Regions from separate parts of the Bacillus sp. JJ1562 genome, predicted to be linked through region 1. Evidence: predicted binding sites of a transcription regulator. Region 1 holds the regulator's gene; each other region holds the start of a gene.
The links. Region 1 encodes Rex, which represses fermentation and respiration genes when NADH is low (regulators of the CRP and FNR family bind a similar motif). Its sites were predicted from a motif close to TTGTGAAATATTTCACAA; they were not measured.

Region 1 (7,900 bases):
CGCAAATTTTAACAACACAAAAAACCACTCCCTAATTTTTATAGGAAGTGGTTATTGATATTGATATAAGTTTATTCCATGACTACTTCTCAGAATGAAGTAAAAATTGAGCGAAAAATAGTAATTACTATTTCTCAAATGTATGGCTTAAAAGCCCTACATCATGCCGCCCATTCCACCCATGCCACCCATGTCAGGCATAGCAGGAGTTTCTTCTTTAATGTCAGCAATTACTGCTTCAGTTGTTAGGAACATAGCTGATACAGATGCTGCGTTTTGAAGTGCAGAACGAGTAACCTTAGTTGGGTCAACGATTCCAGCTTCAACCATGTTTACCCACTCACCAGTTGCAGCATTGAAGCCTACACCAAGTGCTTCGCCTTTTAAGCGTTCAACAACTACAGATCCTTCAAGACCAGCGTTGTGAGCGATTTGACGAACTGGCTCTTCTAAAGCACGAAGAACGATATTCACACCAGTTGCTTCGTCTCCAGCAAGTTCGATAGCAGCTACTTTGTTATATACGTTCACAAGGGCTGTACCACCACCTGAAACGATACCTTCTTCAACTGCTGCACGAGTTGCGTTAAGAGCATCTTCAATACGAAGTTTGCGTTCTTTAAGTTCAGTTTCAGTTGCAGCACCAACTTTGATTACTGCAACTCCACCTGCTAATTTAGCAAGGCGCTCTTGTAATTTTTCCTTGTCAAATTCAGAAGTAGTTTCTTCCATTTGAACACGGATATTGTTAACGCGAGATGCGATCTTATCAGACTCACCAGCACCTTCAACGATTGTAGTATTTTCTTTTGATACTACGATCTTAGAAGCGCGACCTAATTGAGTAATGTCAGCAGATTTAAGGTCTAAGCCTAAATCTTCGGTGATTACTTGACCACCAGTTAGGATTGCAATATCTTCTAGCATTGCTTTACGACGGTCACCGAATCCAGGAGCTTTAACAGCAACTGCATTGAATGTACCACGAAGTTTGTTCACAACCAGAGTTGCTAGAGCTTCACCTTCAACATCTTCAGCAATTAGTAATAATGGCTTACCTTGTTGAACAACTTGCTCTAATACTGGTAGGATTTCTTGAATGCTAGAAATCTTTTTGTCAGTGATTAGCACATATGGATTTTCAAGAACTGCTTCCATTTTGTCAGAATCAGTTACCATGTATGGAGAAGCATATCCACGGTCAAATTGCATACCTTCTACTACTTCTAGTTCAGTAGAGAAGCCTTTAGATTCTTCAATTGTAATAACACCGTCATTACCAACGCGCTCCATTGCTTCAGCGATCAGTTGGCCAACTTCACTGTCGTCCGAAGAAATAGCAGCAACTTGTGCGATAGACTCTTTACCTTCAATTGGTTGTGAAATAGCTTTTAATTCTTCAACAGCTACAACAACAGCTTTTTCAATACCTTTGCGAACTACCATTGGGTTTGCACCAGCAGTAACGTTCTTTAAGCCTTCGCGAATCATCGCTTGAGCAAGAACAGTTGCAGTAGTAGTACCGTCACCAGCTACATCGTTTGTTTTACTAGCAACTTCAGCAACAAGCTTAGCACCCATGTTTTCGAATGCATCTTCTAGTTCGATTTCTTTTGCAATTGTTACACCGTCATTAGTGATAAGCGGTGAACCAAATTTTTTCTCAAGAACCACGTTACGACCTTTTGGTCCTAATGTTACTTTTACAGCATTAGCTAATGCATCAACACCACGTAGCATTGCGCGACGAGCATCTTCACTAAATTTAATTTCTTTTGCCATTCTAAAGCCCTCCTCAAAAAATTAATAAATCTTATGATATAAAATGCTGCTTCTTATTAACCGATAACAGCTAAAATGTCGCTTTCACGTAAAATTAAGTATTCAGCACCTTCGTATTTCACTTCAGTACCAGCATATTTTGAGAAGATAATGCGATCACCAACCGCAACCTCTAAAGCTACTTTTTCACCACTGTCTAGTACACGGCCTGTGCCTACAGCCACTACTTTACCTTCTTGAGGCTTTTCCTTTGCAGAATCCGGTAATACAATTCCGCTTGCAGTTTTTTCCTCTGATTCAACTAGTTCAATAACAACGCGATCACCTAATGGCTTTAACAAGTGAAACGACCTCCTCAAATAATTTAAATAATTAGTTTTTTTCTTATTAGCACTCAAACCTCTTGAGTGCTAACACAATTATTATATTAAATAATCTCTATCTATTTTGCAAGCAATTTGATATAGAATTTGGAAAAAAGATTCTATTTCTTCCATCAAATACGCCCTTGGCGTATTTGCGCCCGATTTTTCAGGCCCACATGATGTGGGTTACAAAGACGTTGCCACAGGATGTGGCGCTCTTAGTCTTTGAACTTAAGCTCGAAAAGTTTCCTTTTAGATTCGTGGCATCTGCCGAAGGCTTTACCTTTATTCAGTCGGAGTTCAAACTCTGACGGAATAAGTTAATAATTTGTCCACCCTACCTATCCTATGTTACAAATAGGAAAAATAAACCAACATTTAAAGTTCTTTCAATGAAATTTTGGTTTTGCATTATACTAATGGATAAGTATGAATATATGTTACAATACAAAGGGTGGACAGGTTCATATTTATTACTATTCCATCTATAAAAAGGAGATTTTCATGAAAGCTCGATATTGGTATGTCATTTTAACTTATATCATCATGCAGTTCTCTGGAGTTTTAGGTATCCCGCTTTTATTATATTTTGGTGTTGGAAATGACCTAGATCCAGCCACTGCTACAAATACAATTATTGCACAATGGACTGTTATTAGTTTTGTTGCTGCACTTCCGATTGTATTATTTTTATTAAGGCAAGATATTAAGGAGAGACATCAGAACTTAAGACGTTCCTCAAAAGGTGAGGCAATTGGATGGGCGATTGCAGGTGTAGTAATGGCCATGACAGCCCAGATAGTTGCTGCAAACATTGAAATTCATCTGTTTGGAATTGAAGCTGGATCTGAAAACACCCAAGAAATCATGTCCTTGGTCAAATCTTTACCATTACTTGTCATCGTTGTTTCGATTATTGGTCCAATTCTTGAAGAGATTATTTTCCGCCAAATTATCTTTGGATCATTATATAAAAAATTTAACTTTTTCATCTCGGGCTTAATTAGTTCGTTAATTTTTGCTGTTGTGCATATGGATTTCACTCATATCCTTATTTATACCGCAATGGGCTTTACCTTTGCATTCCTCTATGTACAAACAAAGCGAATTATCGTACCGATTTTTGCGCATGTTGCGATGAATACTTTTGTTGTAGTGATGCAGACGGTTTTTGCAGATGATATAGAAAGGATTATGAAGCAAGCCGAGAAGCTACAACAGTCATTTATTGGGGGCTTTTAATTTATGCGAAGAACTTCACCTTTTGCAATGGGCATCATTTACGTATTAATGGGAACTTTATTTACTTATATCGCGATCAGTAGTGCAACGGAGACAATCTGGAACTTTTCCACCATTCTTCTAGCACTTGTCGCAACCTTCGACTTTGGTGTGGCAATCCGAATGTTTGCCCTACACTTTAAAATAAAAAAAGTCACAAACGCAAAAAAATAACCTCTGAACGGAGGTTATTTTTTCTATTCTCTGCACTTTTCTTTATTCCATCGAATTCGAATTTGCTGCCATCATTTCCGCTTTAAGCACCTTCCTGTAGGCACTTCTTGATACGAGAATACTGATTTCATATAATCCGAATAACGGCACGGTGACCATTAAATGAGAGATTATCTCAGGAGGTGTGATTAAACCTCCAATTACTAGAAGCACAAAATATGCATATTTTCGTATTTTCGATAAGAACATCGGTGTGACGATTCCGAGTCTTGTTAGGAACATTACAACAACCGGCAGCTGAAATAAAAAGCCAAACGGTAAAGTCAGCTGCAACAAGAATTGAAAATACTCATTAATCCCGATTACCTGATTAATATCAAGGCGATCCGCTAACCGCGTCATAAAATTCACAACAAATGGGAATAAAATAAAATAGGAAAACGACACCCCTACTAAAAACAATCCTACTGAAAGCGGAATATAACTTAGAGTTACCTTTCTTTCCTTCTCATACAAGCCTGGACTAATGAATGCCCAAAGCTGGTACAGTAAAAAAGGAGAAGAAATAACAAGTGCAATAATAAAGGCAAATTGCATGTAAATTTTAATTGGATCTGTCATACGGAAAGCATTCATTGTCAGCTCTTTGGCTTCCTTGGCATTTTGCAAATAAAGAATTAGCGGTTCGGCAAGAAAAAAGCTTCCTAATGCAACAATGAAGAAGAAAACGACTATATAAATCAGTCGTTTTCGTAACTCACCAATATGATCATAGACGGACATTTCTCTTTCGTTCATATGACCCATCCTATCGTTACTTCACATCATTAGTTTCGTTCTTTTTAACATCATCATCGTCATCATCTGCTAAGCCTTTTGTTGCGTTTTTGAATTCACGCAATGTATTACCTGCAGCTTTTCCTAATTGAGGTAACTTCTTAGGTCCAAAGATTAATAATGCAGCAAATACAATCAATAGGATACTACCAAATCCAAGATTTCCCACTGTGTGCACCTCCCAATAATTTTAAAATGTATTTCTATTCTTCAATTGAATAATGCTTTAAAAAGTAAACTAGTGCTTGTAATTCAACAGCCAGATCAATATGATGGACTCGAATATGTTCAGGCACATTGATTCTAGCTGGTGTAAAATTAAGGATACCTTTGATTCCTTTATTCACAAGGCGATCAGTAATCGACTGTGCTGCGCCAACCGGCACTGTTAAAATAGCAACCGTGACATCATCAGGCAATTCTTTTTCAAGATCATCTAAATGGCACACCTTTACTCCACCTATACTACTTCCTACTTTATTATAATCCACATCAAACGCAAGCTCAATTTTTGTATTATTATTTTTTGAAAAATTATAATGTAAAAATGCAGTACCTAAGTTACCAACACCGATTAACGTAACCTTCGTCAACTCATCCTGATCAAGGGTCTTACTAAAAAAGGATAATAAATAATTGACATTATATCCATACCCTTTTTTTCCTAATGCACCAAAATAGGAAAAATCGCGCCTAATCGTGGCTGAATCAACCTTTACTGCATCACTCAGTTCTGCAGATGATACCCTCTGCTTTCCCGAGGCATGCAAGTTTTTCAAAAACCGATAATAAAGTGGCAGCCTTTTGGCAGTTGCTTGTGGTATTTTTGATTGTTCAAGATTCATGTCTATTCCCCCGCTACTTGCCTTTTAAAATCTCCGTTCTTTCCACCTGTTTTTTCGGCTAAATAGGTTGGCCCAATCACCATGCCTTTATCAACCGCTTTACACATATCATATACAGTTAGCGCACAAACAGATGCAGCCGTAAGGGCTTCCATCTCGACACCGGTACTACCCTTTGTTTTAACCGATACGGTAATATGCAAAATATATTCATCTTGGGTCGTCCAACTAAAACGAATATCGACGCCCTTCAATGCCAACGGATGGCACATCGGGATTAGCTCTGATGTCTTTTTAGCTGCCATAATACCTGCAACCTGAGAAACAGCAAGAACATCCCCCTTGCTAACTTCATTATTTATTATTTGCTCATAAATCAATTTATTCACATTAATACTCGATTTTGCAATCGCTGTACGAACAGTATCAGATTTCTCTGTAATATCGACCATTTTCGCTCGACCCTGCTCATTAAAATGGGTAAATGATGTCATATATCGAACCCTCCCATAAACTATACACTATTTTACCACATCTGTCTTTTAAACATCTGTGAACATTATCATTGCAGTTGCTCTATTTAGATAATATAAGATACACTGTTGTTAGAAACAAGAGGTGAGAAACAATGATTTTACTACAAGTAAATCAGCTCAAAAAGTATTTTGCTGCTGATCTTATTTTATCGAATATAAAACTAGAAGTACAAACGCGTGACCGAATTGCCATAGTTGGCCGAAATGGTGCCGGAAAATCAACCCTATTAAAAATTATTGCAGGTCAGATGTCCCATGATGGCGGTGAAATCATTAAGCCAAAAAGCGTCACAATCGATTACCTCGCACAGGACACGGGACTTGAATCAAATCTTACCATTTGGCAAGAAATGCTGACCGTCTTCGCACCATTACAAAAGCTTGAAAAAGACTTAAGAAACCTTGAAGTAAAAATGGGAGACCCTTCTGTTTTTGAAAATACCGCTGATTATCAAAAACTGCTCGAAGAATACGACCAGCTTCAGGTCGATTTTAAGGAAAAAGGTGGCTATCAATATGAAGCCGATATTCGCTCCCTTCTACATGGCTTTAATTTTACAGAAGAATTCTACGAAACCAAAATATCTAGCCTAAGCGGTGGTCAAAAGACACGCCTTGCCCTTTGTAAACTATTACTAACAAAGCCTGATTTATTGATTCTGGACGAGCCGACAAACCACCTCGATATTAGCACGCTTACTTGGCTTGAACAATATCTCCAGGGCTATCCTGGTGCACTCTTAATTGTTTCACATGACCGATACTTCCTAGACAAAGTCGTCAATCAGGTCTATGAGATTTCAAGACACACTAGCTCCAAATTTGTTGGGAACTACAGCAACTATTTAAAATTAAAGGCAGAAAACTATGAGCTTGATTTGAAAAAGTACGAAAAACAACAGGAAGAAGTTGAAAAACTAAAAGACTTCATCGCGAAAAACTTAGTCAGAGCTTCAACAACGAAACGTGCTCAAAGTAGACGAAAACAGCTTGACCGAATGGAGCTGATGGACAGGCCATTAGGTGATGAAAAATCAGCTTCCTTCCGTTTTGAAATTGAAAGACAAAGTGGAAATGATGTACTGAGCGCAAAAGACATCTCCGTTTCCTATGTAAAAGAAAAACCAATTATCAAAAATATCAATTTTAATATTTATCGTGAAGACAGTATTGCATTAGTGGGCCCAAATGGGATTGGGAAGTCAACCCTATTAAAAGCAATTATCGATAAGCTTGACCATGTGGATGGAACAATTCGTTTCGGTTCTCATGTCACGATTGGCTACTATGACCAACAACAAGCAAACCTCACCTCGAATAAAAGAGTGTTAAATGAATTATGGGATGAATATTCGCTTAAACCTGAAAAAGAAATCCGCACTGTTCTTGGGAACTTCCTATTTTCAGGGGATGATGTGTTAAAAATCGTCTCAACCTTAAGTGGTGGAGAAAAAGCGAGGCTTGCTCTTGCAAAGCTTATGATGGAGAAATCGAACTTCCTCATTCTTGACGAGCCAACGAACCACTTAGACCTTGATAGTAAGGAAGTACTTGAAAATGCTTTAATTGATTACCCTGGGACAATCCTTTTTGTATCCCATGACCGATACTTTATTAACCGTATCGCAACGAAAGTATTTGAGTTATCCCCAGCTGGACTGACAGAATACCTTGGTGATTATGACTACTACCTTGAGAAAAAATTCGAAATGGAAGAATTGGCTAGACTTGAATCACAGGAGAAAAAGACTGATAAACGAGAAGTGGTCCAAGTAAAAACATCCTATGAACAAGAAAAGGAATTAAAGAAGCAAGAACGCCAACGAAAACGTAGAATTGAAGAAATTGAACTTGAGATATCCTCTCTTGAGGAAAAAACCGAAGAAAATGAACAGCTTCTGTGCGACCCTGAAGTCTACCAAAACCATGAAGAAGTTCAACGTATTAATGAAGAAAATGAGAAAATATCAGCTAAGCTAGAAGCCCTAATGGAAGAATGGGAATCCCTCCACGAAATAAGTGGTTAGACCTTTTCCGCTTATCCACAAAACAAGTTATCCCCATCTAAAAACAAGTTTAG
Region 2 (7,900 bases), on a different contig from region 1:
ACTTCTGGTGCTGTAATAAGCGCCCGGGCAATCGATACACGTTGCGCCATCCCGCCGGATATATCCTTTGGATAGTGACTTTCAAAACCCTGCAACCCAACTAGTTTTACATATTCTTGTGCCTTTTCATTTTTCTGACTATCATTCTTTAAACCAAATGCGATATTTTCGATTACTTTCAACCATGGCATTAAACGCGATTCTTGAAAAATAACTCCTACCTTTTCATGAACAGATTTGATCGTGTCACCGCTGATTTCCACCGAACCTGAATAATCCGGGTCCAATCCAGATAAGACGCGCAATAAGGTACTTTTTCCACACCCACTCGTGCCTAGCACACCAATGATTTCACCTTGTTTTGTTTCAAAGCTGATGTTTTTAAACCCCGTCGTACCGTTCGAAAAGGTTCGTGAAACATTATGAACTGCTAGCATTTTTTTCATCCTTTCAGCTTACTTCACAAAGCTGTCCTGCCAATGAAGTGTTTTTTCCTCTGTTTTCTTCAAAACGGAGTCCGTTATTTTACCTAAAATTGCAAACAGCACAATGCTTGCAATGACCGTTTCAGGAGAATATGAGTTTTGACCAACGACGAGCAAATACCCAATCCCTTGACTGGCTCCCATTAATTCAGCCGCAACTACAAACATCCATCCTAGTCCTAAACCACTTCTTATCCCAACTAAAAAGGATGGCAGAGAAGCAGGCAAAATGACCTTTCTAATTAACTCGAACGTTGAAAAATTGTAGATTTTCCCTACTTCAATCAGCTTTCGGTCAACCCCCTGAATGCCTGACACAATGTTTAAATACACCGGAAAAAACACCCCAACAGCAATTAGTGTAATTTTCGATGGTTCAGCAATTCCCATCCAAAGGATAAAAAGGGGTACCCATGCAAGGGATGGAATCGAACGGAAGGCTTGAAGCATTGGATCCAATAATGCTTCCGCGATTCGAAAATAGCCGACCAATGAACCAAATATCACAGCTGCAACTACGCCAATAAGAAAACCAAAAAAGATTCGATATAAAGTAATTCCAATATGGCCCCAAAGACTGCCATCCCCAGCGAATTCAATTATTTTCGCCAGGATGACCGTTGGTGCCGGCATAAGATGCGCTTCAAGGACACCGATATGGCTTAAAAACTGCCAAATCACAAGTAAAATGGCAGGTATGATACTTCCAAGTAGGACTACCTTTACATTTCCTGATAAAACAAATTGTGTTTTCGACTTCACCTTAATTTGCCTTGATAACGCTTCGCCTTTTGTGTTCATGTTGCCTCCTCCTTTAGAGAGGGGGTGCCACTTAGAAAAATGGGCCCCTTATTGTTTTATTACTTTTTGCGCAAACGTCGGATTAATCAATTCTTCGATTACTTTTTCCAATTCAACGTCTTTTTTGATGATATCCTGTGCTTGAAGAACCTTACCCGCTTCCGTTAATGCCTCAATTTGAGATTCCCCTGGCACCGGATTAGAAAAATCATTGCGTTCATTTAATTGCTTGTGTGCTACATCAATATCAATATTTGCTGATTTTGCAAGAATTTCTGCAGCCTCTTCCGGATTTTCTAAAACCCAAGTACGAGCCTTTTCGTAAACTTCTATGACCTTTTCAACGTAACCGGGGTATTTTTCCGCAAATTCCGAGCGGACATTTAAAGTCCCATACGTATTAAAATCAGCATTGCGATAGAAAAGCTTCGCGTCTGTTTCTAATTCAACTCTTGCCATATGAGGATCTAGTCCTGACCATGCATCTACCTGACCAGATGATAAAGCCCCCGCTCCATCTCCATGCTGTAGATTGACAATCTCAACATCGGATGGACTTAATCCTTCCTCATCTAGGGCCCGCAATAGGAAAATATAGGGGTCAGTCCCGATGGTTGCGGCGACCTTTTTCCCTTTTAAGTCACTTACACTTTGAATCTTAGAATCTTTATTCGCTACAAGTGCAGTCCACTCTGGCTTTGAATAAATATAAACGGATTCAATCGGTGCACCGTTTGCTTTTGCCATTAAAGCAGCTGCCCCTGCAGATGAACCAAAATCAGCGCTTCCACTGTTCAAGAATTCGAGGGCTTTATTACTTCCCTGGCTAAGAACAAACTCAACCTTAATTCCTTCTTCCTTGAATGCTTCCTCTGCCCAACCAAATTCTTTTAACACAAGACTAGTTGGAGAGTAAAAGGCATAATCTAATGTAATTTTTTCTGGTTTTTTGTTCCCTTGGCTAGCTTTACCTGTGCTATCGGAACAACCGACAATCCCAATTAAAATCAGTGCTGCAATAAGAAATGTACCTATGTTTTTCATATCTCGTCTCCTCTTCACTCAGTATTTTTATAGAAAAACTCAAGATTATACTAATGTAATTCCAAACCTTCATCTTTTAAGCGATAGAAAAAGCCCTCTTCAATAAGAAGAGGGCTTTTTTCCTCCTCTTATCTCTCAGGTATTTATACCTGTTGGAATTAGCACCTTTTCAAGAATAATCTTGAAGGTTGCCGGGTTTCGTAGGGCCATGTCCCTCCACCGCTCTGGATAAGAGTCTTTATTAAATTAATACGTTCCTGTTTTGCTTTATAAAAGGATTATAGTATGTGAAAAATCTAAAGTCAAACACTTTTTTAAATATTTTACCTAATTGGAATATTATTTTGAATCCAAATCGTATCCCTATACCTATGTATTCTAAGCAAAAAAAAGACGTAAAAATATATTGTGTCTGATTTGTGAAGCCTATTGCTTTTACCAGAAATCCATTGTATATTAAGAGTGTAGAAAGTTAGTGAAAAACTTCACAAACAAACTACACAAAAGCTGGCAGCTAAGCACTCATATTTTTTTACAACAACTTGTGAAGAGTTTCACAAATCAATTATAAGGGGAGATTAGAATGAGAACATTCTTAAAAGGACCTAAAATGGCAGTTATTTGGACAGTATTACGAATTTGGTTAGGTATTCAGTGGATTGAAGCTGGTTTTCATAAAATTACTGGAGGATTTGACGCAGGCGGTTTCCTACAAGGCGCATTGGCTAAAGCAGGTGGTGAACATCCCGCGGTAGCAGGCTGGTACGCAACATTCCTTGAAGGCTTTGCCCTACCAAATGTTGAAATAATCAACGTGCTTATTCCTTGGGGCGAATTCCTAGTAGGTCTTGGATTAATTGTAGGTGCTGCTACTATCCCAGCGTTACTTGCAGCAGGATTCATGAACCTTAACTTCTTACTTGCTGGAACTGTAAGCACAAACCCAGTACTGTACACAGTAACGGTTATTCTCCTATTCGCAGGCGCTGCAACTTACTACTACGGTGTAGACAGATTCGCAGTACCTTACCTTACAAAACGATTCAACGAGAAAAAAGCAACAAAAACAGCAGCAAACGTTGCGTAACTAATAAGAGTGTTCCTCCTAATCCAGGAGGAACACTTTTTTGTATTCTATTCGTCATCAATTTCGCCGTCACCAATTTCATCCTCTTCTTCGATTTCCTCGATGTCTTCGCCTTCTTCAGGCATTTCATCATCTCCGCAACCCATCAAGAAAAACATCGGGAACGACAATAGTAACAGCAGTAACATCCGTTTCATTACAAAACCCCCTTTTTTCTAGGCTTTCCTTTCAATATCGAAATATGTAGACTAGATAGTGGAGACAGTAACAGCAGTTCTAAAATTGGAGGTAAGTAAAACATGCGAAAAATAAAACTAGGAACTAGTTCACTTGAGGTACCAGTTGTTGCAGTAGGCTGTATGAGGATTAATTCTTTGGAAAAGCCTGAAGCAGAAAAGTTTGTTCAAACAGCTATAGAAATGGGAGCAAACTTCTTTGATCACGCCGATATATACGGAAAAGGTGCTTGTGAGGAAATCTTTGCAGATGCGATACATATGAATGATGATGTGAGAGAAAAAATCATTCTTCAATCCAAATGTGGCATTCGAAAAGGAATGTTTGATTTTTCAAAGGAGCATATCCTTAATTCTGTTGATGGAATTTTAAAACGACTCAATACGGATTATCTTGATGTCTTACTTTTACACCGTCCTGATGCCCTTGTTGAGCCAGAAGAGGTTGCAGAAGCATTTGACCAATTAGAGTCTTCTGGAAAGGTTCGTCATTTTGGAGTTTCTAATCAAAAGCCTATGCAAATCCAGTTACTTAAAAAATATGTGAAGCAGCCAATTGTTGCGAATCAACTCCAATTAAGCATCCCAAATGCCCATATGATTGCAAATGGCGTCACTGTGAACATGCAAGTCGACTCCTCCATAAACCGTGATGGAGATGTGCTTGATTATTGCCGTCTACATGACATTACGATTCAACCTTGGTCGCCATTCCAATATGGTTATTTTGAAGGGCCATTTCTTGGCAATGAAAAATGCCCTGAATTAAATCAAAAAATTGACGAAATCGCAGAAAAATATGGGGTATCCAATACAACGATTGCGATTGCATGGCTATTACGTCATCCGGCCAACATGCAGCCAATTATCGGAACTATGAATATAGAACGCTTAAAAGACTCTGTAAAAGCAAGCGAAGTTCAGTTAACCCGTGAAGATTGGTACAGCATTTTTCAAGCTGCTGGCTACCTACTTCCTTAATTAGAAAAGCTCAAGGCGCCCATCTATTGGCTTGTGACCCCGAGCCGATGTAGCGCCTGGAGCTAGACAAAAGCAAAGAGGCATCCCCAAAGGGTGCCTCTTTCCTTTAATTTTCTGTAAATCCTGTAGCAATTACGGTCACAATTATTTCATCCTTCAAATTGTCATTAATAACCGATCCAAAGATCATGTTTAAATCCTCATGTGTTGCTGATGAAATCACGTCTGCTGCTTCCTGAATTTCAAATAGACTTAAATTTCTTCCGCCTGTGATATTTAATATCACACCACGCGCTCCACTAATGGATGTTTCAAGTAGTGGACTATTGATTGCTTTATGAGCTGCCTCAACTGCACGCCCATCCCCTTTTGCCATTCCAATCCCCATTAAAGCTGTTCCTCTATGAGACATAACTGTTTTTACATCGGCAAAATCAAGATTTATTAAACCAGGTACAGCAATTAAATCAGAAATCCCTTGGACCCCACGTAGAAGAACATTATCCGCTTCTCGGAATGCTTCAATCATCGGAGTACGTTTATCGACAATCTCTAATAATTTTTCATTTGGAATAATAATTAACGTGTCCACTGCTTCCTTCATCGCGTCAATACCAGCATCTGCATTGACCCCACGCTTACGGCCTTCAAATCGAAATGGTCTTGTTACAACACCAATTGTTAACGAGCCCAGCTTCTTTGCGATTCTTGCAATTTCCGGAGCTGCTCCGGTTCCAGTGCCGCCGCCCATTCCAGCAGTAACAAAGACCATATCCGCTCCCCTTAATGCTTCTTCGATTTCTTTTTCACTCTCTTCAACGGCTCTCATCCCAATTTGTGGATCGGCACCTGCTCCAAGTCCGCGGGTTAACGATGCGCCGATTTGAATGGTGATCTCTGCTCTTGATTGATTAAGGGCTTGTCCATCCGTATTCACCGCAATGAATTCTACACCTTCTACCCCTGCTTCAATCATTCGATTGACAGCATTATTTCCTCCGCCGCCAACACCTACTACTTTTATTCTTGCAAATTGATCTATGTATGGTTCAAACTCAAGCATGATTTTTCCTCCTTACCGCCCATTGCCAACTCCCTAAAAGAAGTCAAATTTATAATATATACTTCGTAGTAGCGCTGAGCTTTCTGTCATAATTATCCGATAAAAAGTGAAAAGAAACCACACCCAAGTACCCAAATCGCATAATATTAAATTTGTTTTACAAACTAATAACAATACATGACGAAAGGATACAAACCATGAGAACTAGGATTATTTTAATAATCAGCGTTATTATATTATTTTCGCCTATTAATACTAGCGCAAACCCCCACGACAATATCTATGTCATTCAAGCAGGTGATACATTACCTGGGATTGCGAAAAGATTTGAAACCACGGTTGATGATTTAAAAATAATCAATGGGATTCAATCAGATATATTTGTTGTAGGGCAAAGGCTTTGGGTTCCTTTTTCCTATGAAGTAGCATCTGGAGATACCTTAAAGGATATTGCTGCAAGGTTTCATTCATCTCCTGAGCAAATCAAAAGATCAAATGAGCTTGCATCCGAGCAGGTTGTCCCAGGGCAGCTTCTTAAAATTATTCCAAAAAGGATGAACATGCAAGGTGAACATATTTTAATGACAAAAGAAGAGTTTAAGGATTGGCTCATGAATCAGAAGATCAAACGAAAAATAAACCTCATCCAACAGCATCACACGTGGGTGCCTGATTATAATCGTTTTAAAAGAACCGACCATTTCATACTTTTAACAGGAATGGAAAAGTATCATAAAACCAATATGGGCTGGAAGCATATCGCCCAAAATATTACGACCTTTCCTGATGGGAAGGTTGCTGTCTCTAGGCCACTACACATTGTTCCGGAAGGCTCAATTGGCAGCAAGGCCAACTCTGTCGGAATTGCAATTGAACATGTTGGAAACTTTGATATCGGTCATGATGTCATGACGAAAGAACAACGCGATACGATCATTTATGTCAATGCAGTTCTTAGCCTTAAATTTGGACTAACCCCTTCGATTGACAGCATTACATATCATCATTGGTGGGATTTACGGAATGGAGATAGAGTGTTGGATAAAGGGCCTGATTATAATGTGAAGACATGTCCAGGAACTGGATTTTTCGGAGGAAATTCTACAACAAGTGCCAGGAAGTACTTCTATCCACTCATTATCAGTAAAATGGAGGAACTTCAAAAAGAAATGGACTAAAACAAATCCACTCACCTATAAAGATGAGTGGTTTTTTCGTCCCCTTAATAAACCGAAAAACTTTCTTTTTTAAAATAATCAGGTTGCTCCTTCTTAAATTCATACAAATGAGCGATTCCTTTTATAATATGTTCATTTACAATTTCCTCTGCCGCGGCAATATCCTTACATTTTAGGGCATTTAATATGGCCCTATGTTCATCCAAAACATGCGTCCACTCCAGTGCCTTTGTTGTAATTAAACGAAGCATTCTAACACGTTTATACTGCCCATTCATTCGGTCAATCCCCTGCCAAATTCGCTCCATCCCTAACCCTTTAAAAATTAGTTCATGGAATTCATCATCGTATGCTAGAAAATCCTTTTCATTTTCTTCTCGGAGGGCAATTTCTTGCATCGTTAAGCATTTTTCTAGTTTATATAATGTTTCAGGTGTAAGCTTTTCTGATGCCTCACGAATAGCCGCAAGCTCAACAGCTTTCCTCATAAATCGTGATTCCTCGATATGATCCGGATCAATTAAAGATACAAACGTTCCAATCTGTGGCCTTATTTCAATTAAATCTTCCTTTGCAAGCTGCATCAGAGCTTCTCTAATCGGCGTTCTGCTAACATTAAGCTGAGCCCCAATCTCACTTTCAGAAATCGGCATACCTGGCTTTAGCGTTAAATCTATGATTTTTTCATATAAATAGGAATAGACATATTCTCTTCTCGTTCCCCTATCATTCCGTCTAAATTGACTATACTTCATTGTAAAATCCCCTTTAAATGAATACCACCTATGATCGTTTTCATGCAGATTTTGAAAATTATTAATCTAGTATAATTATTTTACACTAAAACGCTTACATAAAATAGACCTATTTCCAAATACTTGTCATTTTTTATTTACTATCTCGTCTGGGTAACACGGCACTCTCCTATAGGTTATCAAATTAGTAATAATTTTGCCTCTGTTATTATTAAATTGATAATAAAAAACAGCGATTCATCTCCCACCTAAATGCTTACGCACTTTAAG
Region 3 (7,900 bases), on a different contig from region 1:
CAATTTTGACCTACGTCAAAGATTATTTTTCCGCCCTCACTTACAATAAAGATGAGGATAAAAACTGCTGGCGCAATTGTGATAATTTTAATAATCATTGATGCTTTAATAAGCTGGTTTCCTTTGTATCTGGTATGTTATCCATGAGGGCAAGTGTTTTGAAAGGACTCCGTCTTGCCCAGCCATACAAAGAATAGAAATTGAAAATCAGTTATAACTGAACTATATACAAAGGAGAGAAGCTGAATGTCTTGTCATTCATGTAATCACGATGATCATATGAAAAATTCGTGCATTTCGAGGGTTCCGATTTTTAACCACTTAACTGAAAGTGAAATGGCTGAAATCTCACAAGTCGCAGTGAGCAAACGTCTCAAGAAAGGAGAGCTTTTATTCCATTCAGATGAGCTCTCAGAACATCTTTTTATTGTTCATAAAGGCTTGGTAAAAATGTACCGAATGACTGAAAATGGGAAAGAACAAATTATCCGATTTGTGGAAGAGGGTGACTTCATCGGCGAGCTTTCTCTCTTTTCAAAAACAATGACAACAAGCTTTGCTGAGGCAATGGAAGATACAGAGGTTTGTACCATACAGCAGCAGGACATTCATCAACTACTCCTAAGCTATCCAACCATTTCGTTAAAAATCCTGAAGGAATTCACGAGTAGACTCCATGAAACGGAATCACTCATTGAAAAATTAAACTCACAGGATGTGGAAAAGCGAGTCGCAGGCTATTTAGTTGAGCTAATTGAAGGCCATGATGAAGATTCGATGACGATTGAACTGCCGATTCGAAAAGGAGACCTTGCATCCTTTCTTGGAACCTCACAGGAAACACTCAGTCGCAGATTATCAGCATTTCAAAACCAAGGCCTCATTGAGTTAAAAGGGCAAAGAAAAATCATCATTAAACAACTAGAACAGCTTAGAAAGAAAGCTAACAATAGATAAACTACTATTTTATAAGGGTTCCCTTAATCAAGAGAGTCCTATTAGTTACTCGGCCTTCCGGAATAACCGGAAGGCTTTTAATATAATGAAACTAGGGGTTTGTCCAATATCTCGACGTCAATGTCCGATATCATGAAATTATTGTACGATAACCCAAGAGAAAATTCGAAATACAATTGACAATAACTAAACAGTGTTATAAAATTATCTTGAATTCAAGATAATTGAATGTAGGATAATATAGAAACGAATATTCCCATCTATTCTGTAAAAAAATAAATTAGATTATTTTAAAAGGAGATAAAAACTATGAAAACAGCAGGTATTCACCATATTACTGCAATTGTTGGGCATCCCCAAGAGAATGTTGACTTCTATGCGGGTGTTTTAGGGCTTCGTCTTGTGAAACAAACGGTCAATTTTGATGACCCAGGTACGTACCACTTTTATTTTGGTGATGACGTTGGAAATCCAGGCAGCATTATTACCTTTTTCCCATGGGCAAATGCATCTCAAGGAAAAATCGGCGATGGCCAAGTTGGGATTACCACCTACGTTATTCCAAAGGGAGCATTATCTTTTTGGGAATCAAGATTGACTAAATTCAATATCTCATATAAGAAAACAGAACGTTTTGGAGAACAATATCTCCAATTTGACGACATCCACGGACTGCAACTTGAACTTGTTGAACGAGAAGAAGGGGCAAACAGTAAGTGGGAATTTGGAGATATAACCTCTGATGTTGCCATTAAGGGCTTCGGTGGGGCGATTTTATTTTCCTCACAACCTGAAGAAACGGAAAAGCTTTTATCAATCATGGGTCTAGAGCACATTGGTGAGGAAGGCGATTTTATTCGCTTTAAAGCTGAAAGCAATATCGGAAATGTGATCGATGTAAAACGAATTCCTGGTGAAAAAGGAAGTTTGGGTGTCGGAACTGTTCACCATATTGCGTGGCGTGCGAAGGATGATGAGGAGCAATTAGAGTGGCAACAATACATTGCCAATCATGGCTATGGGGTAACAAGCGTACGCGACCGAAATTACTTTAATGCGATTTATTTTAGGGAGCACGGAGAACTTCTTTTTGAAATCGCAACAGATCCTCCAGGCTTTGGCATTGATGAAGAGTATGAGACAATGGGTAAAGAATTAAAGCTACCCCCACAATATGAACAACATCGTCAGAAGATAGAAAATGTCTTACTACCGTTTGAAGTAAGAAGTCTGGATTAAAAGGAGACTGAACATTGATTTCAATTGATCCAAGTAAAAGTTCTGAAAGGGACAATTATAAGCTGCTAATTGGAAGCATTACCCCAAGGCCAGTTGCATTTGTGACATCAAAATCGAAGACAGGTACGCTAAATGGAGCTCCTTTTAGTTATTTTAATATCGTGTCATCCAATCCACCCCTTATTTCATTATCGATCCAACGAAAAGAGGGAATCATGAAGGACACGGCTAGAAATATTACAGAAGGAAAAGAGTTTGTCGTTCATATTGTCGATGAGAGTAATGTAGAAAAAATCAATATTACCGCAGCAAGTCTTCCAGCCGATGAAAGTGAAATTGAGCTTGCCGGGCTAACACCAGTAGAAAGTACAAATATTAAAGTACCAGGGATTAAAGAAGCCAAAATCCGAATCGAATGTGTCTTAGAGCAGGCAATTGAATTAGGTGGACAGGAAATGCCGGGTTGTGATTTGCTCATCGGAAAAGTTGTCCAGTTTCATGTTGATGAGGAGCTATATAGCAATGGGCGGATTAATCAAGAAAAACTAGGGCCGGTAAGCCGATTGGCAGGCAATTATTATGCGAAAATAGGAGACGTGTTTGAAATAGAGAGACCAAAGTAATCATTTTTGGTCTCTCTTTTCCGTTTGGTTATTTTTAAGCATTTCCTCTAGCTGATTCACTTTTTCCTGTAGATTGTCAATATCCTGCTGCATCTGATTCTTATCTTGATCCGATTTATAATTTTCCACTTGTGATTGAAAATCGGTAGAAACATCTGTATTTAGCTGAATAATTGCTCCAATAGCCGACAAAGCGTCACCCGCAGTAGATAATACACTTCCGATTATACCTAGGATTGTACCGCTATTATTAGGTGGTTTATATTGAAAATTACCTAAAGTCGAGTTCGTTTTATTCACAATATTGTTGGCAGCAGAGGAGATAGCGGCATCCCTTTTATCCTTATTCATGAACACTCCCTCCATAAACTATAGGACAGGTCCATTGTCCTGAGTAAAATATGGTGGGACGAGGAACCTGTCCCTATGACCCTTTTCTATTATATTCACCCATGCAGGTAATGGTGTCGAGTTGATTTATCCCTTATTTGCCTTTAGGAATAAATTTTCGCGGCGTATAATTGATATCCTCCGAAGAATAAATGGCTACGATAAGTGTTCCTCCATTAACCTTTGCCCGAATTAATATCGGTTGATTGTATGTATTTTTAAAAAGAAAATCAGGTCCATACCAACTTACTGTTGCGTCGCGTCCTGGAGGTACATAACCAACACGTTTACTATGGGAATAGCGCTTAACGATTTCAACTCCGGCAAGATCGACGGCATTAAATAGGGTGGAAGACGTTTGGCAAATTCCACCTCCGATCCCTTCAATTAGTTCACCTCTTATGATTTCGGGAGCCGGTTGATATCCCCTGGCGGCGGTTCGTTTTCCAACGACTTGATTAAAGGAGAAGATTTCATTTTGAAAGAGCACATAACTATCAATAGCTGCGGCTGAAAGAGCAATATTTGTAGAACGTGCTTTACTAGATGAATTAAAATGCGTAACATACTGCCCAATCTGTTTTACCCGGATTGTGGATAAAAGCTCACTATCTACCCGCGGATATATTCGCTCAATGGGTACCTCAAGGTAATCCACTTTTCCAAAAAAATTAGAGTAGAATAACTTCGTAAATTTATCCTTATCTAATTTTACGCCAACATATTCCTGAACGATCTCTCCCGTTTTGCCTATCTTTGCGTCCCTTGCTTCCTCGTATACTTGTTCTTCTAAATAGGTTAGAAAATCTGTATATTTTTTCGTGTTCAACGTGGGAACACCGAGCAATGGAAGAGAATATTCTGCCCGATTCACTGTGGCAATCGGATTTCCTTTATAGGTTATGTACAAATTATCCTGAGGATGGAATTGCTGTACAGTAAAGAAAAGCATCATAGCCCAAAATAATTTCAGTGTCCCCACCACCTTTACGAAACATCATTTTTTATAGTATGGATGAATATTCGCAATTCCATTAATTATGGTAGAAAAATTTTTGAATTTAATATTGTAACAAAATGTTCAAATTCAAGAAAAACGTCTGTGATATGCATCACATCAGGGTTTGCAGGGTTTATGATAGGGTGATTTACATTTTACAAAAACTTCCTTCCCTTTTCTGTAACAATTTTTTGGGGTTCTTGATGTTATCATCATTTACACAGTGATAAAGATTTCAAAGAAATTATTATGCAAAATAAACCTTAGCTGCAGTTTTCACATATTACGAAAAAAACAAGTAGCTAAAAAATTTTTGACAACTTTGTGAAGTTATACACAATTTCAGTATGACGTACATAGTTGTTAAATAGAGCATTCATTCGGAAAGGAGTACTTTTATGAAAATCAAATGGTTTTTCTTATCAATGGTTATTACTATTGCCACAGTGTTAACAGGATGTGAACCATTAATGGTCCTAGACCCAAAAGGACCGCAAGCCGAGAGGCAAGCCCATGATATCCTACTTTCAATTGGAATCATGGCTATTGTAGTTATTGTCGTTTTCGTATTATTAACCTATATGCTCGTTAAATATCGAGCTTCAAAAATGCCAGAGGATTACGAGCCACCACATATTGAGGGAAATCCTTGGGTTGAAGCAATTTGTATCGGGATTCCAATCTTAATCGTTGGTTATCTTTCAGTTGTATCTGTTCAAAGTAACTACATTGTCGAGTCTGCACCAATAGGCTACGAAGACCAAGAGCCATTGGTGATTTATGCTTCGTCCTCAGACTGGAAATGGCATTTTAGCTACCCGGAAGAGGATATTGAAACAGTCAATTACCTATACATTCCAACAGACAGACCACTTGAATTCAGACTTTATTCTTACGGGCCAATTACAAGCTTTTGGATTCCACAGCTTGGCGGGCAAAAATACGCCATGGCCGACATGATTACGACTTTGCATCTTGCTGCTGATGAGCAGGGTGAATTAATGGGACGTAACGCAAACTTTAGTGGTAAAGGATTTGCGGAAAACACATTTAGCGTAAACGCCGTATCTCAAAAGGATTTTGAAGAATGGGTAGACGAGGTTAAAGAAACTGCGAAGCCGATAACTGAAGAAAAATTTGATGAGATTTTAGAACCAGGACACCTTGGTCAAATGACGTTTACTGGAACTCACCTTGAGTTCGCACCACCGCCAGAGCATAACCACGGATCAGGTGATGCCAAAGAAGATCATCAGGATCACGAGGAAGATCATACAGAGCATGAGAGTCATTAATTTTTAAATAAATTTTGAACGCCGAATTTTCACTTCAATTGAAAGGAGTAACAAACGGATGGAATTTTTTGAACGTTTTGCTATACCACATCCTAGTCCTGCCATCTATGCAGCGATGGTCGCAATTGGACTTACCGTAATCGGAATAGTCGCCGGTTTAACCTATTTTAAAAAATGGGGTTATCTATGGCGCGAATGGTTAACAACCGTTGACCATAAACGAATTGGTATCATGTATTTAATCTCCGCCTTAATCATGCTGTTCCGTGGTGGAGTGGATGCAGTTATGCTGCGTGCACAGCTAGCTACACCGGAAGCAAAGCTGTTAGACGCACAGCACTATAATGAAATATTTACAACACATGGTGTTATCATGATCATGTTCATGGCGATGCCATTTATCATTGGGTTTATGAACTACGTTGTACCTTTGCAAATCGGTGCGCGTGACGTGGCATTCCCACGTTTAAATGCGATTAGCTTCTGGCTCTTCTTTATGGGGGCTATGCTATTTAATATTTCCTTTGTAATTGGGGGATCACCTGATGCAGGATGGACTTCATATTTCCCACTTGCAGGTAATGATTTCAGTGCATCAGTAGGAACGAACTACTATATGATAGCATTACAGATTTCAGGTCTTGGTACAATGATGACAGGTATCAATATGATCACTACGATTTTAAAAATGAGAGCACCTGGTATGACATTGATGAAAATGCCAATGTTCACATGGTCTACTTTAATTGCTAACCTCATTATCGTAACAGTGTTTCCAATTTTAACAGTTTTGTTAGCAATGGGAACAATGGATCGTCTATTTGGAACACATTTCTTTGCTAGTACAAACGGTGGAATGGATATGCTTTGGGCTAACCTATTCTGGGTTTGGGGGCATCCAGAAGTATATATCTTAATCCTACCTGCGTTCGGTATTTACAGTGAGATCATTTCTACCTTCTCAGGAAGAAACCTATATGGTTACAAATCAATGGTTGGATCAATGGTCATCATCTCAGTACTTTCATGTCTAGTTTGGGCGCACCATTTCTTTACAATGGGGCAAGGGGCTGCATCGAACAGCTTCTTCTCAATTTCAACTATGTTGATTGCTGTTCCGACTGGTGTGAAAATCTTTAACTGGTTGTTTACATTATGGAAAGGTAAAATCCGAATGACAGTTCCAATGCTTTACTCAATTGGGTTTATTCCATTATTCACAATCGGTGGGGTAACCGGGGTAATGCTTGCGATGTCAGCTGCGGATTATCAGTACCATAATACAATGTTCTTAGTGGCACACTTCCATAATACAATTATTCCAGGTGTTGTATTTGCGATGCTTGCTGCACTCACATATTACTGGCCAAAAATGTTCGGATTTATGCTAAGTGAACGTATTGGAAAATGGACGTTCTGGGCACTTTCAATCGGATTTGTCCTTGCATTCTTCCCAATGTACATTTCAGGATTAGACGGTCAAGCTCGTCGTATGTACACATACTCTGAAAGTACTGGTTTTGGTCCATTGAACATGATTTCGTTCATCGGTGCGGGTATTATGGCAATTGGATTTGCTCTGATTGTGTATAACATTTACCACAGCATTCGCTACGCATCTAGAGATATCGGTAGTGACCCATGGGATGCACGTACACTAGAATGGGCAACACATACACCAGTTCCTGAGTATAACTTTGCATTTACTCCAAATGTAAACTCAAGCGAACCATTCTGGGATGACAAAAAGAAAAAGCATAAGCTTTTCCCAGGTAAAATTGAAAAAATTCACATGCCTAACAAAAGCGGGCTTCCATTTATCATGAGTAGCATTTTCTTCGTGTGGGGCTTCTCCTTCGTATTTGCAATGTGGACACTGTTGATTATTTCAACAATTGCTATCTTTGTATGTATGGCATACCGTTCATTTGAAAAGGATCCTGGACATTATATTCCAGTTGATAAAGTAAAAGAAACAGAAGAAAAACTTGGAGGTGCTAAACTATGAAACTAGGACATTCGCAACCTCTTGAATATAGTACGCACCATAACGAGTTAAATATTTTTGGTTTCTGGATTTTCATTGGTGCAGAAATCATGCTTTTCGCAACCTTGTTTACATCGTATTTTACATTAGAGAACCGCGTCGGAAGCGGTCCATCAGGTGCAGAGATTTTTGAAATCACACCTGTTTTAATCGAAACAATTTTACTTTTAACCAGTAGTTTTACAATTGGTCTTGCAGTTCATGCAATGCGCATAGGCAGAGTTAAGGCAATGATGAGCTTCTTCGTAATCACATTGATTCTAGGTTTAGCCTTCCTAGGTGTTGAAATCTATGAGTTTGTTCACTATGTCCATGTTGGAGCTGGTTTACAAACAAGTGCATTTACAGC
Region 4 (7,900 bases), on a different contig from region 1:
CTTTTGTGGCAGGGAATGTACCCTTTTCTCGGATTCTCACAAATGGAGAATCATGATAACCTTCCTTATATAGTTCATATAGCTGATCCAATGTAAGTGAATCTACTGCACTGTTGATGTACATCGTGGACATGATTCCTCTTGTCATTGGCACTAAATGTGTACTAAATGTCACATATGGAATTGAGGCATCCCAGCCTTGTAACACCTGTTCAATTTCTGGAATATGTTGATGCTGATTAACCTTATAGATTGAAAAATTATCATTACTTTCAGCAAAATGTGTTGTTCTTGATGGACTTTTTCCCGCTCCAGAAATACCAGACTTTGCGTCTATTACAATTGATTTTTCATCAATTAGTTTATTTTTAATTATTGGTACTAACCCAAGAACAGTTGCAGTTGGATAGCAGCCCGGATTTGAAATAAAACTACTATTCTGAATTTCTTCTTTATACCATTCTGGTAATCCATATGTAGCTTTGTTTAAGTCTTCCTGTAAAGCAGCTGGATTTTTATACCATTGTTCATAAAAATAAGGATTTTTTAACCGATAATCTCCTGAAAGATCAATAATCTTCACATTTTCTTTCAATAGCTCAGGGACAATTGTTGTTGAAACTCCTGATGGTGTTGAAAGAAAAACAACGTCCACCTCATTTGCAATCTTCGGAATATCGATTTCTTCTAATGAATCATTTACAAGATTTATAACATGGGGGTAGACCTCTGAAAGCCTCATCCCTGTCTGTGACGAAGTATGAATGGAATGCACTTCTATAGATGGGTGGTTTGCCAACAATCTCAATAATTCAATTCCGCCATAGCCAGTAACCCCTATAATTGCCGCTTTCAATATATCCACCTCATTGTTTTTAATTAATGTAGAATATGTATCATTATAAGTCTGTATAAAAATAAAATCAATTGTATTTTTATAAAAAATCAGATTTTTTACGCAAAAAAAACCACCAGAGAGAAGGTGATTAAAAATCAACCTCCACTTACTGGTGGTATCAAAGCAACAGTATCTCCTGCTCTTACAATATCGTCATCGACTGCATACTCTTCATTTATGGCAAACATGATTTGATCAAGATTTTTTATATCATGATCGTTTGCAAGCTTCTGTTTTAGAGATGATACGGTTATCTTATCCGCATTTAAATTGATTCTATCCGTTCCAGCCATTTCCTGTAAATGGGCAAAAAATAAAATCGTAATCATTTCAAATCCTCCTCTTCAGGTTGGCCAGTTGCATATTGTTTTGTTTCTAACTGATCTCCAATCCACATTTCCCCGTCTTCCCAATGTTCTTTTTTCCAGATAGGGACGATTTGTTTAATACGTTCGATTGCATATTCATTTGCTGCATAGGCATCCTTCCGATGTGGTGTGGAGACTGCGATGACAACAGCTGCTTCAGAAATATCCAAGCGACCTATTCGATGGGTTATAGCAGTTTTCGCCTCAGGCCACCTCACCGAAATTTCTTCACCAATTTGAGCTAGCTTTTTTTCTGCCATTGAAATATACGCATCATATTCCAAATAAAGGGTTTTCCTCCCCTTGGTAAATTCGCGAACCGTACCGATAAAAGTCGTAACAGCTCCAGCTTCACGTCTAATGACTTTATTCGTTACCTCATCAACCTGAATCGGCTCTTTCGTAATCTTATATAAATCAATGTTATTCATTTTTGTACCTCCTTCAATCAAATATGCCTTGGCGTATTTGCGCCCAGATTTTTTCGAGCTTGCTCGAAAACTTCCTTTGAAAAATCTGTGGCATCCGCCGGAGGTATTTAACTTTATTCAATAAAAGTTCGTTCCTCTCGACTTAAATATTAAGGTTTACTACATTTATCCACTCTTAATAAAGTTAAATATCCAATGTAAATAGTTATCCTCATCTTTTATCTGATAAAGGGGAAACTCGGTTTGAACGGGAATCCAAGCTATAACTGCAATGATGTTTGTTAATGAAGAAAGCAGCTCGATATCCTCTTCTTTCTTGATCAAGACAATTTTAGGATAATCAGCAGTTTTATAACCTTCAATTATTATCATATCATTTTCAAAAAATGCGTATAGCTGTATTAGCTTCTCGAGCGTCCATTCAGAAGTCCTCGCTTCAAGCTGTAAACTCCCACCACCCTCTACAATCGTTGCCGACGCTCCAGCTTTAAAGTGGCGGGAAGAATCTTTTTCTTGATGAAGACTTTCTAAGCTACTATGATGCCCATGATGTTTAATGGTAGCGATTTGGTACCCAAAATCCGTTCCTTTTTTTACGATTTTTTCAACTAAAGTTGTTTTCCCGCTGTTTTGATACCCGACGATTTGCAAAAGTGGAAACCTTATTTCCAAGGCCATATACTTCCTTCTTGGTCCTCGAGGTACAACACATCTACTTCGTCACCTTTTGCAAAACCACGCGTTCCACCGGGTAAAACCATAAATGCATTTGCTCCTGCTAGTGAGGTTACGACATTTGATTTATCAAGACCACTTGGAGCCACTACAAGTTTTCCTTCTGAAAAACTGAGTTTACTTCTTACAAATCTTGTAAATGGATTTGGTTTTGGAAAGTCAGCATTGAGCTCTGCTTTCATTTTTAAAAGATGTGGACAATTAGAAAATAATCTTGTCCGCACTACCGGTCTAACTAATAATTCAAAGCCAACATAACAAGCTGATGGATTTCCAGATAATCCAAACAATAACTTACCATTTAGTTGGGCAACTGTGGTGACACTTCCCGGTCTCATCGCAATTTTATTAAATAAGACTTCTGCACCTAATTTTTCGTAAATGGCAGGAAGGTAATCATAATCCCCAACAGATACTCCACCTGTCGTGATTAAGAAATCAACATCATTAATTGCATTTTTGATTGCCTCAAAGCAAAGATCAAATTCATCTGGAAGTTTTCCGAAATACTTTGGCTCGGCACCCGCTCTTTCAATTTGTGCACTTATCATATAGGCATTGCTATTTCGTATTTTTCCAGGTACAAGTTCCTCATGAACATCAAGCAATTCTGTTCCAGTAGCATAAATACCGATGACAGGTTTCTTTGCCACTTCTACTCGATGGTAGCCAAAGGTAGCCAAAAGTGCTTTTACACCTGGATTAATAAAGACGCCTTTTTCCACTAAAACTGAGCCTTTTTTGGTATCTTCACCTTGAAACGATACATTATCGCCAGACCTAAATGGTCGCTTTATTGACATGTATTTCCTACCATCACGTTCATTTTCAGTTGTTAATTCAAGCATGACAACTGCATCACACTCTGCCGGCATCGCAGCACCTGTCATGATTCGTACTGCTTGAAAAGCTCCTACTTCTTTTATTGCAACAGACCCGGCTCCAATCTCTTCAATGACTTCAAATTCAACTGAATGATCCTGTCCCGCATTAACTGTATCAATTGCACGAACAGCAAAGCCATCATATGGTGACCGGTCAAAATGTGGGACATCGTGATCAGCAATTACGTCCTCCGCTAAAAATCTTCCATAACTAGCTTCAATTGGTACTACTTCTTTTTCCCCTGAACCTGCAAATTCCATTACCCGTGATACCGCTTCCGGAACAGGTATGGGTGTCCGTCTTTCAACCATATTATTTTTCACTCACTTTTTTATCTACTTTTTTCCTATTGTAGTATATTTAAGCAAAAACCACTACTTTCTTGCAGTGATATACATCACTCACATCCTATTTTATGACGTTTTTCTACAAATGTGTGATACGTATCACCTCATTCTCCCATTTTTAAAGCTATCCTAATAAGTAGTTACTTATTAGGAGGTAAAATCATGGAACAAACTTTTACAGAACAACATATTATTGGAGAAATTGTAACTGAGTTTCCGAAGGCTGGAGACCTTTTCAAAAAACTTCGAATTGATTTTTGCTGTGGCGGTAACCGCCCACTAATAGATGCCATTGAGGAAAGACATCTTTCCAAGGATGAGGTTTTATCAAAATTAAATACACTTTATCATGAGATGAAGGAATTAAATGAAAAAACTGTGGATTGGAAGGCCGCAAGTTATTCTGAATTAATTGACCATATCGTGAATAAACATCACCGTTATTTAAATGAAGAGCTGCCACAGCTTAGTCCATATGTAACTAAGGTGCTAAGAGTCCATGGAGGAAATCATCCACATCTTGCAAGAGTGCATTCACTATTTAATCAATTAAAGGTTGAGCTTGAACAGCATACAATTAAAGAGGAAGCAGAGTCATTTCCTCTCATCGCTAAATTTGAAACTGAACCAACAGCCGAAAATCACGAATTAGTGAAAAAACATGTGGCAGAATTAGAAGGCGATCATGACGAGGCTGGAAATATAATTAAAGAAATCCGTGACATTACAAATGACTTCCAACCACCAATTGGTGCATGTGGAACATACCGCCTAGTATACCAACGTCTTGAAGCACTGGAGGCAGACCTATTCCAGCACATTCATTTAGAAAATAATATCCTATTTCCAAGAGCAGCATCCGGGAACTAATTAATACAAAGGGGCATAAAAACCACGGTTTTCATTTGAAATCGTGGTTTTTATATGTTTATTTTAATGTTGGAACAGAAGGCGCCTCAGTTCTATTTGTTTTTAAACGAATGAATGGCTGTATATCTATCTTAGCGTTTTGAGCAAATGGATTCCCAATAAAAACTCGCCCCATAAATAGGATGCAGATTGCAAAGCCTAAGATAAACAGGGCTTTTCCAAGCTGTTGCTGGGAAGATACTAAATAATTATTACATAGTCTTGCAGGTGACACTAAATAAAGCCAGCTCATTACAAAAATCTTAGAAATAAGATTCGCCCAAATAAAGGATTTGCTAATTGGACCAAGTAGCTGCCAGCTATAGTACAAGAAAACCCCAACAAAGAATGGTAGACTTATATATTTTGCAACTTCCATGTAAGGTTCATTCAATGCAGCATCCATCGCCCGTGGTAACATCCAAAATCCTGTAACAGATAATATAATAATAATCCCTGCAATTCCATTTTCATTGAAATATAGAAAAAAGTTTCGCCATTTTCTCCGAAATCCTTTAGCTAGAAAATAACCACCGACTACTAACAATGGGTATTGTATGAACATCGTTCCAACCATGCTCTCTTCTAACAATGCTCTTACATACGGGAAAGAAACGAATAGAAGTAAAAGTATCCCTATAAATAAATCACGATTACGGTACATATTTTCACCTCTAAAATAAAAATGAATCTAAATATTCCACAACAGTTTGTGGTGTTTGGTAATCAAAAATATTTGTTAATTTTCCTTCTGGGTTGACCACATAAAATGCGGAATTATGCTCAAATCCGCCATATTCATTTGGTATGACGATTACTTCAAGTACATCTAACACATTCTGTAATTCCTGCTCATCCTGAATCGTCGCCATTTTCCAGTGTTCCCCATCTGCTCCAAAATGGTCTGAATAGGATTTTAAAACAGTTGGAGTATCGTTCTCAGGATCAAAGCTTATACTTACTAGTACAACTTCTTTTCCCAGAACATCTTTTGGGATGTTTTCATAGATTTCAGCAAAATTTCGTTCCAAAACCGGACATACATCTCCGCAACTTGTATACATGAAGGTCAGAAGTGTGTATTTTCCCTCTAATTCCTGTAAGTGAAAGTTTTTCGAATTAGAGTCGATTAATGTAGCGGAAGGGAGCTTTGGCTGCTCCCTTTCTAAATCTATTATTCTTGCCTTCTCTGCTGTAAAAGCACGAAAACCGTCTGTACCTATCCACAGCAAAGTAACACCCGCTACAAGTGCAAATATTATTCCAATACTTTTACGCCACATGTTGATCAGGTCCTATTTTTTCCTGAAACTTATAATCAATTGATCTTGAGAAATTCCAAAATCGGATGACAAATGTCAAGACAGCAAGGCAGATAAAGATACCAAAGATTACTCCCATACGGTCATATGGAATCCATTCAGGAAAGTGCTCTGCCCATCTTCTTGGTGCTCCGACTTTTCCAGAGAAAAGGAACGACCCACATAATCCAATGAAGAACATTGTGTAAACCCAAAAACTAATCGTATCAAGAGAGGTTTCTTTTCCATTCACTTTTGCTAAGTAATACATAAATCCAAAAAGCATAGCTGTTGCACCTAATCCCATATACATGTGGAAATGCCCTGGTACCCATTTTGTGTTATGCATCACATGGTTTACAACAATCGTTGCATCAACAATTGCCGGTACGACACCAATTACCCATCCAAACATGGATAGAAACATAAATGATGAGGCAATGTCCCACTTAATACCTGAACGATACACAATCATTAGCGCGCCATAAGCTGTGACAACTAATACTGGTAATCCATTTGCATATGAAAGCACTTGTCCAATAATTATCATCCATTTTGGCATTGCAAAGTCCATTAACAAATGGTGAGAATAAATCGTAATCGTAAATAGTGTTGAAAAGTTCCATGCAATCAGGAATGGGCGATTAGCTTTCCATGGACGATTAGTATAGGCTGCTAATATCTCATAAACTGCAATAACCCCCATGTAAATAATAGAGTTCGCAAAGATGTGACCAAAAGCATATGTTAGATTTTTTGCAAGCATTGGATCAATTGTGATCGATGGAATAAATAGATTTATAAGGTTCATAATTAGTATTGTTGCTCCCGCAATTAATGCAGTGGTGTTTACAATTGCAACCATTGTACTAGCCACTACAGTCGCTGGAGGACCATAGCCTTTTTCCTTTCCAAATACAATTGACCACCCTAAACCTCCGCCTAAGCTTCCATATTGTTTAATAATCGCTCTAGCAACATCTAAATTTAGTAATAAAAATCCTACACCAAGTATAAGCATACCGCCTAAATAAAGCACTGCTCCCCCTACTGCCCATCCACCAGCGGAGATAGTTGGTAGTGGATAAAGAAAAGTCCAAGCTCCCGCAAAGTCAAAAACAAAGATACCTACCAACACCATTACGACTCCGATGATGAAGGTGATGAAATTAGTAATCAGAATCGTTTTGCTTAATTGAACATATTTACTGAGGAAGTACCACATTACAGCAGCTGCAGCTAATGCAGCGGCGCCAATCATGCCTGTTCCGTGGACCGTCATTATCTCATAAAAAAATCCAGGGTCTACATCAATCATTTTTCCTTGTGCAAGAAGCATCAAGACTCCAAATACCATCATTGATAGAATAATAAGGCCACCTGTTAGTAGATACATAGCAATTGTTCTGTTTCGGAAAGTTTTTGTCCCTCCAATTGCAATATTAGTAGACATTGTTAACCCCCTCCTTAATTTGTTACGACAATTTCACCAATCATGAGATGGTGAGCAAGTCCACAGTATTCCATACATAAAATTTGATACGTACCAGGCTCCGAGAATGTGTAGAAAACAGTGTTCGTATAATCTGGCATTGCCTGGGTTTGTGCTAATAAATTCATATCTTTGTCATAAATACCAAAGCCATGGTTAACATCTGAGCTTGTGATATCGAATTCGATTGGAACGCCTACTTTGAATTCAGTTTGGCTCATATTCCAGCCAAATTGAACAGCTTCTACATCGACAATAACTGGATTTTCTTCCTGTCCGTAAACTGGTCTTTCAAATGGAAGATCTTGAAGTGTAAAATACGTTGCAGTTCCAAATACAACAAGTAAAACAATGAAATAAATAGTTCTAAAGCGGTACCATTTTTTCTGAATTGCCTCATACTCTTTTCTTTTATTAGTCTTTAGTACGATGGTAATAAAAATAACTGTAATTAAGGTCATTAAAATAATAGAAAGATACCAAGCGGCTGTTTGGTACAAAAGAACCCCCTCCTAAATTCTCTATTCAGGAAAA

Region 2: the regulator Rex is predicted to act here: its motif matches at 2,873-2,890, upstream of V7097_RS00205 (DoxX family membrane protein).
Region 3: the regulator Rex is predicted to act here: its motif matches at 4,532-4,549, upstream of qoxA (cytochrome aa3 quinol oxidase subunit II).
Region 4: the regulator Rex is predicted to act here: its motif matches at 3,752-3,769, upstream of ric (iron-sulfur cluster repair di-iron protein).

Annotation. Positions count from the first base shown of each region.
Region 1 is NZ_JBALOQ010000051.1:27,878-35,777, forward strand. It holds gene V7097_RS22870 (hypothetical protein) at 1-18, opposite strand, end outside; gene groL (chaperonin GroEL) at 157-1,782, opposite strand; gene groES (co-chaperone GroES) at 1,839-2,123, opposite strand; gene V7097_RS22885 (CPBP family intramembrane glutamic endopeptidase) at 2,652-3,389, shown strand; gene V7097_RS22890 (YdiK family protein) at 3,393-3,602, shown strand; gene tatC (twin-arginine translocase subunit TatC) at 3,645-4,400, opposite strand; gene V7097_RS22900 (twin-arginine translocase TatA/TatE family subunit) at 4,417-4,608, opposite strand; gene V7097_RS22905 (redox-sensing transcriptional repressor Rex) at 4,643-5,284, opposite strand; gene moaC (cyclic pyranopterin monophosphate synthase MoaC) at 5,287-5,778, opposite strand; gene V7097_RS22915 (ABC-F family ATP-binding cassette domain-containing protein) at 5,913-7,847, shown strand.
Region 2 is NZ_JBALOQ010000002.1:20,309-28,208, reverse strand. It holds gene V7097_RS00220 (ABC transporter ATP-binding protein) at 1-437, opposite strand, end outside; gene V7097_RS00215 (ABC transporter permease) at 456-1,286, opposite strand; gene V7097_RS00210 (aliphatic sulfonate ABC transporter substrate-binding protein) at 1,335-2,330, opposite strand; SAM riboswitch class I at 2,456-2,565, opposite strand; gene V7097_RS00205 (DoxX family membrane protein) at 2,914-3,417, shown strand; gene V7097_RS00200 (hypothetical protein) at 3,465-3,614, opposite strand; gene V7097_RS00195 (aldo/keto reductase) at 3,717-4,634, shown strand; partial or broken gene ftsZ (cell division protein FtsZ) at 4,747-5,697, opposite strand; gene V7097_RS00185 (LysM peptidoglycan-binding domain-containing protein) at 5,895-6,875, shown strand; gene V7097_RS00180 (GntR family transcriptional regulator) at 6,920-7,630, opposite strand.
Region 3 is NZ_JBALOQ010000061.1:139-8,038, forward strand. It holds gene V7097_RS24490 (Crp/Fnr family transcriptional regulator) at 247-957, shown strand; gene V7097_RS24495 (ring-cleaving dioxygenase) at 1,267-2,196, shown strand; gene V7097_RS24500 (flavin reductase family protein) at 2,211-2,819, shown strand; gene V7097_RS24505 (hypothetical protein) at 2,820-3,170, opposite strand; gene V7097_RS24510 (VanW family protein) at 3,304-4,164, opposite strand; gene qoxA (cytochrome aa3 quinol oxidase subunit II) at 4,608-5,504, shown strand; gene qoxB (cytochrome aa3 quinol oxidase subunit I) at 5,563-7,512, shown strand; gene qoxC (cytochrome aa3 quinol oxidase subunit III) at 7,509-7,900, shown strand, end outside.
Region 4 is NZ_JBALOQ010000007.1:15,269-23,168, forward strand. It holds gene argC (N-acetyl-gamma-glutamyl-phosphate reductase) at 1-856, opposite strand, end outside; gene moaD (molybdopterin converting factor subunit 1) at 994-1,227, opposite strand; gene V7097_RS04890 (molybdenum cofactor biosynthesis protein MoaE) at 1,224-1,697, opposite strand; gene mobB (molybdopterin-guanine dinucleotide biosynthesis protein B) at 1,863-2,375, opposite strand; gene V7097_RS04900 (molybdopterin molybdotransferase MoeA) at 2,360-3,628, opposite strand; gene ric (iron-sulfur cluster repair di-iron protein) at 3,827-4,534, shown strand; gene V7097_RS04910 (hypothetical protein) at 4,593-5,237, opposite strand; gene V7097_RS04915 (SCO family protein) at 5,248-5,856, opposite strand; gene V7097_RS04920 (cbb3-type cytochrome c oxidase subunit I) at 5,846-7,327, opposite strand; gene V7097_RS04925 (cytochrome C oxidase subunit II) at 7,342-7,866, opposite strand.